Linked DNA regions of Cupriavidus necator N-1. The protein of the gene in region 1 interacts with the protein of each later gene in a pairwise test. Links are inferred from orthologs where the notes say so. Each region holds a gene or a part of one and is shown in the gene's direction. Other genes may lie near its edges. The genes, in order: cysE and cysK.

What was found.
Region 2: the proteins of cysE (region 1) and cysK interact in binary tests that used the Escherichia coli proteins (3 or more experiments, as listed by UniProt). The link is inferred for Cupriavidus necator N-1 from one-to-one orthologs.

Annotation. Positions count from the first base shown.
Region 1 is NC_015726.1:1,234,332-1,237,448, forward strand. What follows is about bases 112-2,912. They hold cysE (serine O-acetyltransferase), read left to right. Parts: upstream 112-1,040; coding sequence 1,041-1,784; downstream 1,785-2,912. Other genes in these bases: CNE_RS05935 (RNA methyltransferase), read left to right, coding at 112-735; CNE_RS05945 (UDP-2,3-diacylglucosamine diphosphatase), read right to left, coding at 1,815-2,612; CNE_RS05950 (peptidylprolyl isomerase), read right to left, coding at 2,679-2,912. In the rest of the region: more of CNE_RS05935, read left to right, coding at 1-111; more of CNE_RS05950, read right to left, coding at 2,913-3,117.
Region 2 is NC_015723.1:2,528,173-2,531,398, reverse strand. The notes cover bases 260-3,169. They hold cysK (cysteine synthase A), read left to right. Parts: upstream 260-1,210; coding sequence 1,211-2,128; downstream 2,129-3,169. Other genes in these bases: alkB (DNA oxidative demethylase AlkB), read right to left, coding at 2,761-3,169; CNE_RS29495 (GFA family protein), read right to left, coding at 2,188-2,676; CNE_RS29505 (glycosyltransferase), read right to left, coding at 260-783. In the rest of the region: more of CNE_RS29505, read right to left, coding at 1-259; more of alkB, read right to left, coding at 3,170-3,226.

The DNA of each region.
Region 1 (3,117 bases):
GAAACCAGCCACCCGGGCAACGTGGGCTCGGTGGCGCGCGCGATCAAGACCATGGGCTTCGGCAGCCTGGTGCTGGTCTCGCCACGCGAGCCGGATGTGCTGCGGCACCCCGACGCCATCGCCATGGCCAGCGGTGCCGACGATGTGCTGGCGGGCGCGCTCATCGTCGACCAGGTCGACGCGGCGCTGGCCGGCGCCGCGCTGACCGTGGCGATGACCGCGCGCCACCGCGAGTTCGGCCCGCCGCGGCTGTTGCCGCGCGCGGCCGCGGAACGTGCGCGGCAGACGCTGTCCGGCAGCGGCGGCGTTGCCTTCGTGTTCGGCAACGAGCGTTATGGCCTGCCCAATGAAGTGGTCGAGCGCTGCAACGCCGTCACCCATATCCCCGCCAATCCCGCCTATACCTCGCTGAACCTGGCGCAGGCGGTGCAGCTCATCGCCTACGAGTTGCGGCTGGCGCTGCTGGAGGCGGCCCCGGACGCCGGCGCCAATATCGGCTATGCTGGTGAGCCGGCCACGGCCGAGCAGGTCGAGGCCATGTTCGGCCATCTGCAGACGGGCCTGGAGGCGATCGGCTTTCTCGATCCGTCCAACCCGCGCAGGCTGATGACCCGGCTGCGCCGGCTGCTGGCACGCAGCGGCCTGGAGCGCGAGGAAGTGAATATCCTGCGCGGCATCGCCAAGCACATGCTGATCGCCGCGCAGAACCAGCCGGGCCCGCACCAGGACCGGTGATAGGAGCAAGGACAGTGGCAGCAAACCGGAGCGATTCGATGCAGGGCGATGCAGGCATGCGCGGCAAGCGCGCGTGCTGTCGTCCCGCGGCTGCGGGTTTGCGCAGGCCCGGGCGATGTTGATCGCAGCATCGCCGCAATGTCCCTGACGGATCAGGGGCCAAACACCGGTACCCCAAGCGGGTCCGGCAAATCACTTACACTCCCTGATCCCGTCCCCACCGGCCACTGACCTCGCCGGCGACCCTGCCCCGGGCACCAGCCCGCGTGGCGCGGCGCACGGCGCGGCAACACGACACGACCAAGATGTTCTCTCGCCTGAAGGAAGATATCGACACGATCATGCTGCGCGATCCCGCCGCGCGCAGCCGCCTGGAGGTGCTGACTTGCTACCCCGGCCTGCATGCCGTGGTGTTCCACCGCTTTGCGCATGGATGCTGGAACGCGGGCTTCCACTGGCTGGGGCGCTGGATCTCGCACTGGGCGCGGTTTTTCACCGGCATCGAAATCCATCCGGCGGTCAAGCTGGGCCGGCGCGTATTCATCGACCACGGCATGGGCGTGGTGATCGGCGAGACCGCCGAGATCGGCGATGACTGCACCATCTACCAGGGCGTGACGCTGGGCGGCACCTCGCTGTACAAGGGCCAGAAGCGGCACCCCACGCTGGGCGCCAACGTGGTGGTGAGCGCGGGCGCCAAGGTGCTGGGCGGATTCGTGGTGGGCGACGGCGCGCGCGTGGGCTCCAACGCGGTGGTGCTCAAGCCGGTGCCGGCGGGCGCGACTGCCGTGGGCATCCCGGCCCGTATCATCCTGCCGGATGCGCCATCGGCGCAGCAGGGTGCCAAGCAGGAGTTCTCGGCCTACGGCATCACGCCCAATGCGGACGATCCGGTGTCGCTGGCGCTCAAGAGCCTGATCGACAATGCGGGGCGCCAGCACGACCGCATCGAGGCGGTGCTGGCCGCACTCGACCGGCTTGGCGAACACCTGGAGAACACGCCGAACGATCCCTTCGACGCGAGCGAACTGCGCAGGCTGATGAAGTGAGCGGGGCAGGGGCCGGGCCGGCGCTGTCGCTCAGTCCGTCTGCGGCAACAGGCGGAAGCCGTCGCGATCCAGTTGCAGCACCGCGGCGCGCGGATGGGCGCCGTCCAGGTCCCAGTCAGTGAGCACCCAGCGCACGCCGGCGGCTTCTTCATGCCGTGCCGGGCGGTGCGTGTGTCCATGCACCAGCAGCGACGCACCGGCGGCGCCGAGCAACTCGGCCGCGGCGGCGGGCGCCACATCACCATAGATCACCGGCACGGGCGCACCCGCGCTCAACTGCCTGGCGCGGTTGCCTTCACTGTCTGCCCGCAGCTTGCGGGCGATCGACAGACGCGCGCTAAGCGGCAGTGCCAGGAACACGCGTTGCACCCAGCCCTTGCGGGTCCAGCGGCGGAAGCGGTTATAGCGTTCGTCGTCGATGCACAGCATGTCGCCGTGGCTCAGCACCACGCGCTGGCCGGCACAGTGGATCACGGTGGGGTCGGGCAGCAGGCTGGCACCGGCCGCGCTGGCGAAACGCTTGCCCAGCAGGAAGTCCCGGTTGCCGTGCATCAGATACACGGCCACGCCGCGCGCGGCCAGTGCGCGCAGGGCGCCGGTCACGCGCTGCGCGAAGGGCGAGTCGGTTTCTTCGTCGCCGATCCAGAATTCAAAGAAGTCGCCCAGGATGAACAGCGTGCGCGCGTGCTGCGCGGCGCGCTCGAGCGTGCGCTCGAAGGCCGCCAGCGTGCGGGGCATGCCGGGCGTCAGGTGCAGGTCTGAAATGAACCACGCCGGCGCCTGTGCCTCGAAGGGACCGGCCACCGGCGTGTGGGGGATTGCGGTCATGCGCGGTGTCGGAAGGGGAATGCCGGCACGTGGATGCGCACGGAACCGCAATCGGCAGGCATCGGCTTACTCGACGATGACGGCCTTCTCGATCACCACGTCTTCCAGCGGCACGTCCTGGTGGAAGCCCGAGCTGCCGGTGCGCACGCCCTTGATCTGGTCGACCACGTCGGTGCCTTCCACCACCTTGCCGAACACGGCATAGCCGAAGCCCTGCGGCGTGGGCGAGGAGAAGTTCAGGAAGTCGTTGTCGACCACGTTGATGAAGAACTGCGCGGTGGCCGAGTGCGGGGCGTTGGTGCGCGCCATGGCCACGGTGTAGCGGTCATTCTTCAGGCCGTTGCCGGCTTCGTTCTCGATCGGGGCGTCGGTGCCCTTTTGCTTCATGCCGGGCTCGAAGCCGCCGCCCTGGACCATGAAGTTCTTGATCACGCGGTGGAAGATGGTGTTGTCGTAGTGGCCCTTGCGCACGTACGACAGGAAGTTCTCGACCGACTTCGGGGCC
Region 2 (3,226 bases), on another replicon or contig:
CTTGACGGCCGTATGGACATCTTCCGTAACGGTCTCGGTGGCGAAGCCGCCGATTCTCTCCACCGCGGAACGTCGGATCACCGCACAACTGCCGCAGAAGAAGGCCGCATTCAGTGCGTCCTTGCCGCGCTGTATGACTTTGAAGAAGAGCGCCTGCTCATCCCAGACCCGCTTCTTGCCGATGCGGTGGTTGAACGAGTCGATATTGAAGAAGTCCTGCGGTGTCTGCACGAACGCAACGTCTGCATCGTGGAAGAATCCCAGTGTCTTCACCAGGAAATCCTTGCGAGGAGCATGGTCGGCGTCGAAGATCGCAATGAATTCGCCTTCGCAGAACTGCAGCGCGTGGTTCAGGTTGCCGGCCTTGGCGTGGGAGTTGTTATCGCGGGTGAGGTAGCGGCAGCCCAGATCCTCGGCCAGCTTGCGCATGTCTGGCCGCCGGCCGTCATCGAGTAGCCAGGTAACATGCGGGTACTCCATCCGCGTGGCCGCCAGCAGCGTACGGCGCAGCAGGTCCACGGACTCGTTGTAAGTGGGCACGAATACATCGACCTTCAGTCCCGCTGGCGGCGGTACTACCTCCCGCACGCTGAGCCGAAAGGTCATCAGCACGAACAGAAGTCCGCTCAGATAACCGTAGACTTCAGCGGCATACAACGGCAGAGACAGCCACGGCGCGTCCATGTTGACGGTTCCTACGCGCCAGGCGAGATACGCGAATCCGCAAGACACGTAGACGGCCACTAGCAAGGCGATATAGCGTTTGGGCTGCTCAGTCTTCATGTTGGCTTCCAATGGGCGCCTTGCCCGTCGAGCTACAAGCGGAGACCTATATCGGCATAGTCATACGACTAGTCCGCATGGTGCCATAGGCGGGAGCTCTTTGACGACTTCATGTCGCATCAGACGGTTGTTGTTTATTTCTGATATGAAGATCATTTAAGGCAGGGGCGGGGACGAGCTGGCTAGTGACCAAAATCTACGCGCAGATTCCACGGTTGCGTGAGTTGATCGCCGAGCGCCTGCGCGATAGAGCGGTGGCCTGCGCAGGGCATACGGTCAATGGTTAAGGAGGGCATTGCAGACGATAGGATCCTGGCATGAAGCGTTCCGCCTGCGTGGCGCTTTGCTCTAGAATCGTCCCGTCATTCGATCCTGCGATGCCAGTGCCTTACAGGCCTGCGGCATCGCGCCCGCCACGGAGAACAAGATGAAGGTCCAGAACATCCTGCAGACGATCGGCAATACCCCGCATATCCGCATCAACCGGCTGTTCGGCAACGGCCACGAGGTCTGGATCAAGTCGGAGCGCAGCAACCCCGGCGCCTCGATCAAGGACCGCATCGCGCTGTCGATGGTGGAAGACGCCGAACGCCGTGGCGTGCTCAAGCCGGGCGGCACCATCATCGAGCCGACCTCGGGCAATACCGGTATCGGCCTGGCCATGGTGGCCGCGGTCAAGGGCTACAAGCTGGTGCTGGTGATGCCGGACAGCATGTCGGTGGAGCGCCGCCGCCTGATGCTGGCTTATGGCGCCACCTTTGACCTGACCCCGCGCGAGAAGGGCATGAAGGGCTCGATCGCGCGCGCCGAGGAACTGGTCGCCGCCACGCCAGGCGCGTGGATGCCGCAGCAGTTCGAGAATCCGGCCAATGTCGACGTGCACGTGCGCACCACCGCGCAGGAAATCCTGAACGATTTCCCCGAGGGGCTGGATGTACTGATCACCGGCGTCGGCACCGGCGGTCACCTGACGGGCTGTGCCCGCGTGCTCAAGGACAAGTGGCCGCAGCTCAAGGTGTTCGGCGTCGAGCCGGTGGCCTCGCCGGTGATCTCCGGCGGCGCGCCGGCGCCGCACCCGATCCAGGGCATCGGCGCGGGCTTTATCCCGAAGAATCTCGATACGTCGTTGCTGGACGGTGTGATCCAGGTCGATGCCGAGCCCGCGCGCGAGATGGCACGCCGCTGCGCGCGCGAGGAAGGCATCCTGGTCGGCATCTCGTCCGGCGCCACGCTGGCCGCGATCGCACAGAAGCTGCGCGAACTGCCGGCCAGCGCGCGCGTGCTGGGCTTCAACTACGATACCGGCGAGCGCTACCTGACCGTCGAAGGGTTCCTGCCCGCATAAGCAGGCATGAGCGCCCTGGCCCGTGCGGCCCGGGCGCTCAGAACGCTTTGGGCAGCCGCTCAGCGCGACGACAGGCCGTGCCGCTTGTGCCAGTCCGCCAGCGATTCCTTCGGCCAGGTGTCGCAGTGCACATGGCCTTTGCCCTTGGGCACGTCGACCCAGGGCGCGACAGAATCCAGCGCAGCCTCCACCACCTCCGGCGGGCGCGGCAGCGCTGTGTCGATGGCCGATGCATGCGGATGCACCAGCTCTGGCCAGCGCGGGTCCCAAAGCCACAGCGCGCTGCCGCACTTCACGCAGAAATGCCGCTGCGCCGGCGAGCGCCGCGCGCGCTTGCCGGGCTCGCGCAGCACGGCGTGATAGATGCCAAGGTGCTTGCGCCCGCGCACGCGCAGCGTGGCCGCATCGCCGCCCAGGTTGATCGCGTAGCCGCCACTCCCCGCCGTCTTGCGGCAGATTGAGCAATGGCAGTGCATATACGGGTAGGGCGAGTCGGATTCGAGCGAGAAATGGATGGCGCCGCAATGGCAGGAGCCGTCTAGATGCATGGTGTGGGCCTTTGCACGGTGGCGTTCAGGACAGTCCATTGACTGTAGAAAACCCCCGGCAAAGCGCCAAGGCGGCGGTGATGGCTAGAGCGCCTTGCGGAATGTCAGGTTGATGCGCAGCCGCCCCAGCAGCGGATGGTCGCCATCGGCCAGTGGCGCCACGCCGTGGAAGGCCAGTCGCGACGGCCCGCCCCACACCACCACGTCGCCATGCGCCAGCCGCACCCGCTGCGGACGGTCCGCGCGGCGCATGCCGCCGAACAGGAACACCGCGGGCAGCCCCAGCGAGACCGAGACGATGGGCGCGCTGAAATCGCGCTCGTCGCGGTCCTGGTGCAGCGAGAGCCGGGTGCCCGGCTCATAGCGATTGATAAGACAGGCATCCGGCTCGAAACCGGCAAAGCCCGCTTGCGCCGCCGCGGTGGTGGCCAGTTGCCGGAAACTCGCCGGCATCTCCGGCCACGGCTTTCCGTTCAGCGGATCGACGGGGTCATAGCGATAGCCGCGCGCATCGGAGACCCAGCCGACCGTGCCGCAGTTGACCATCGCC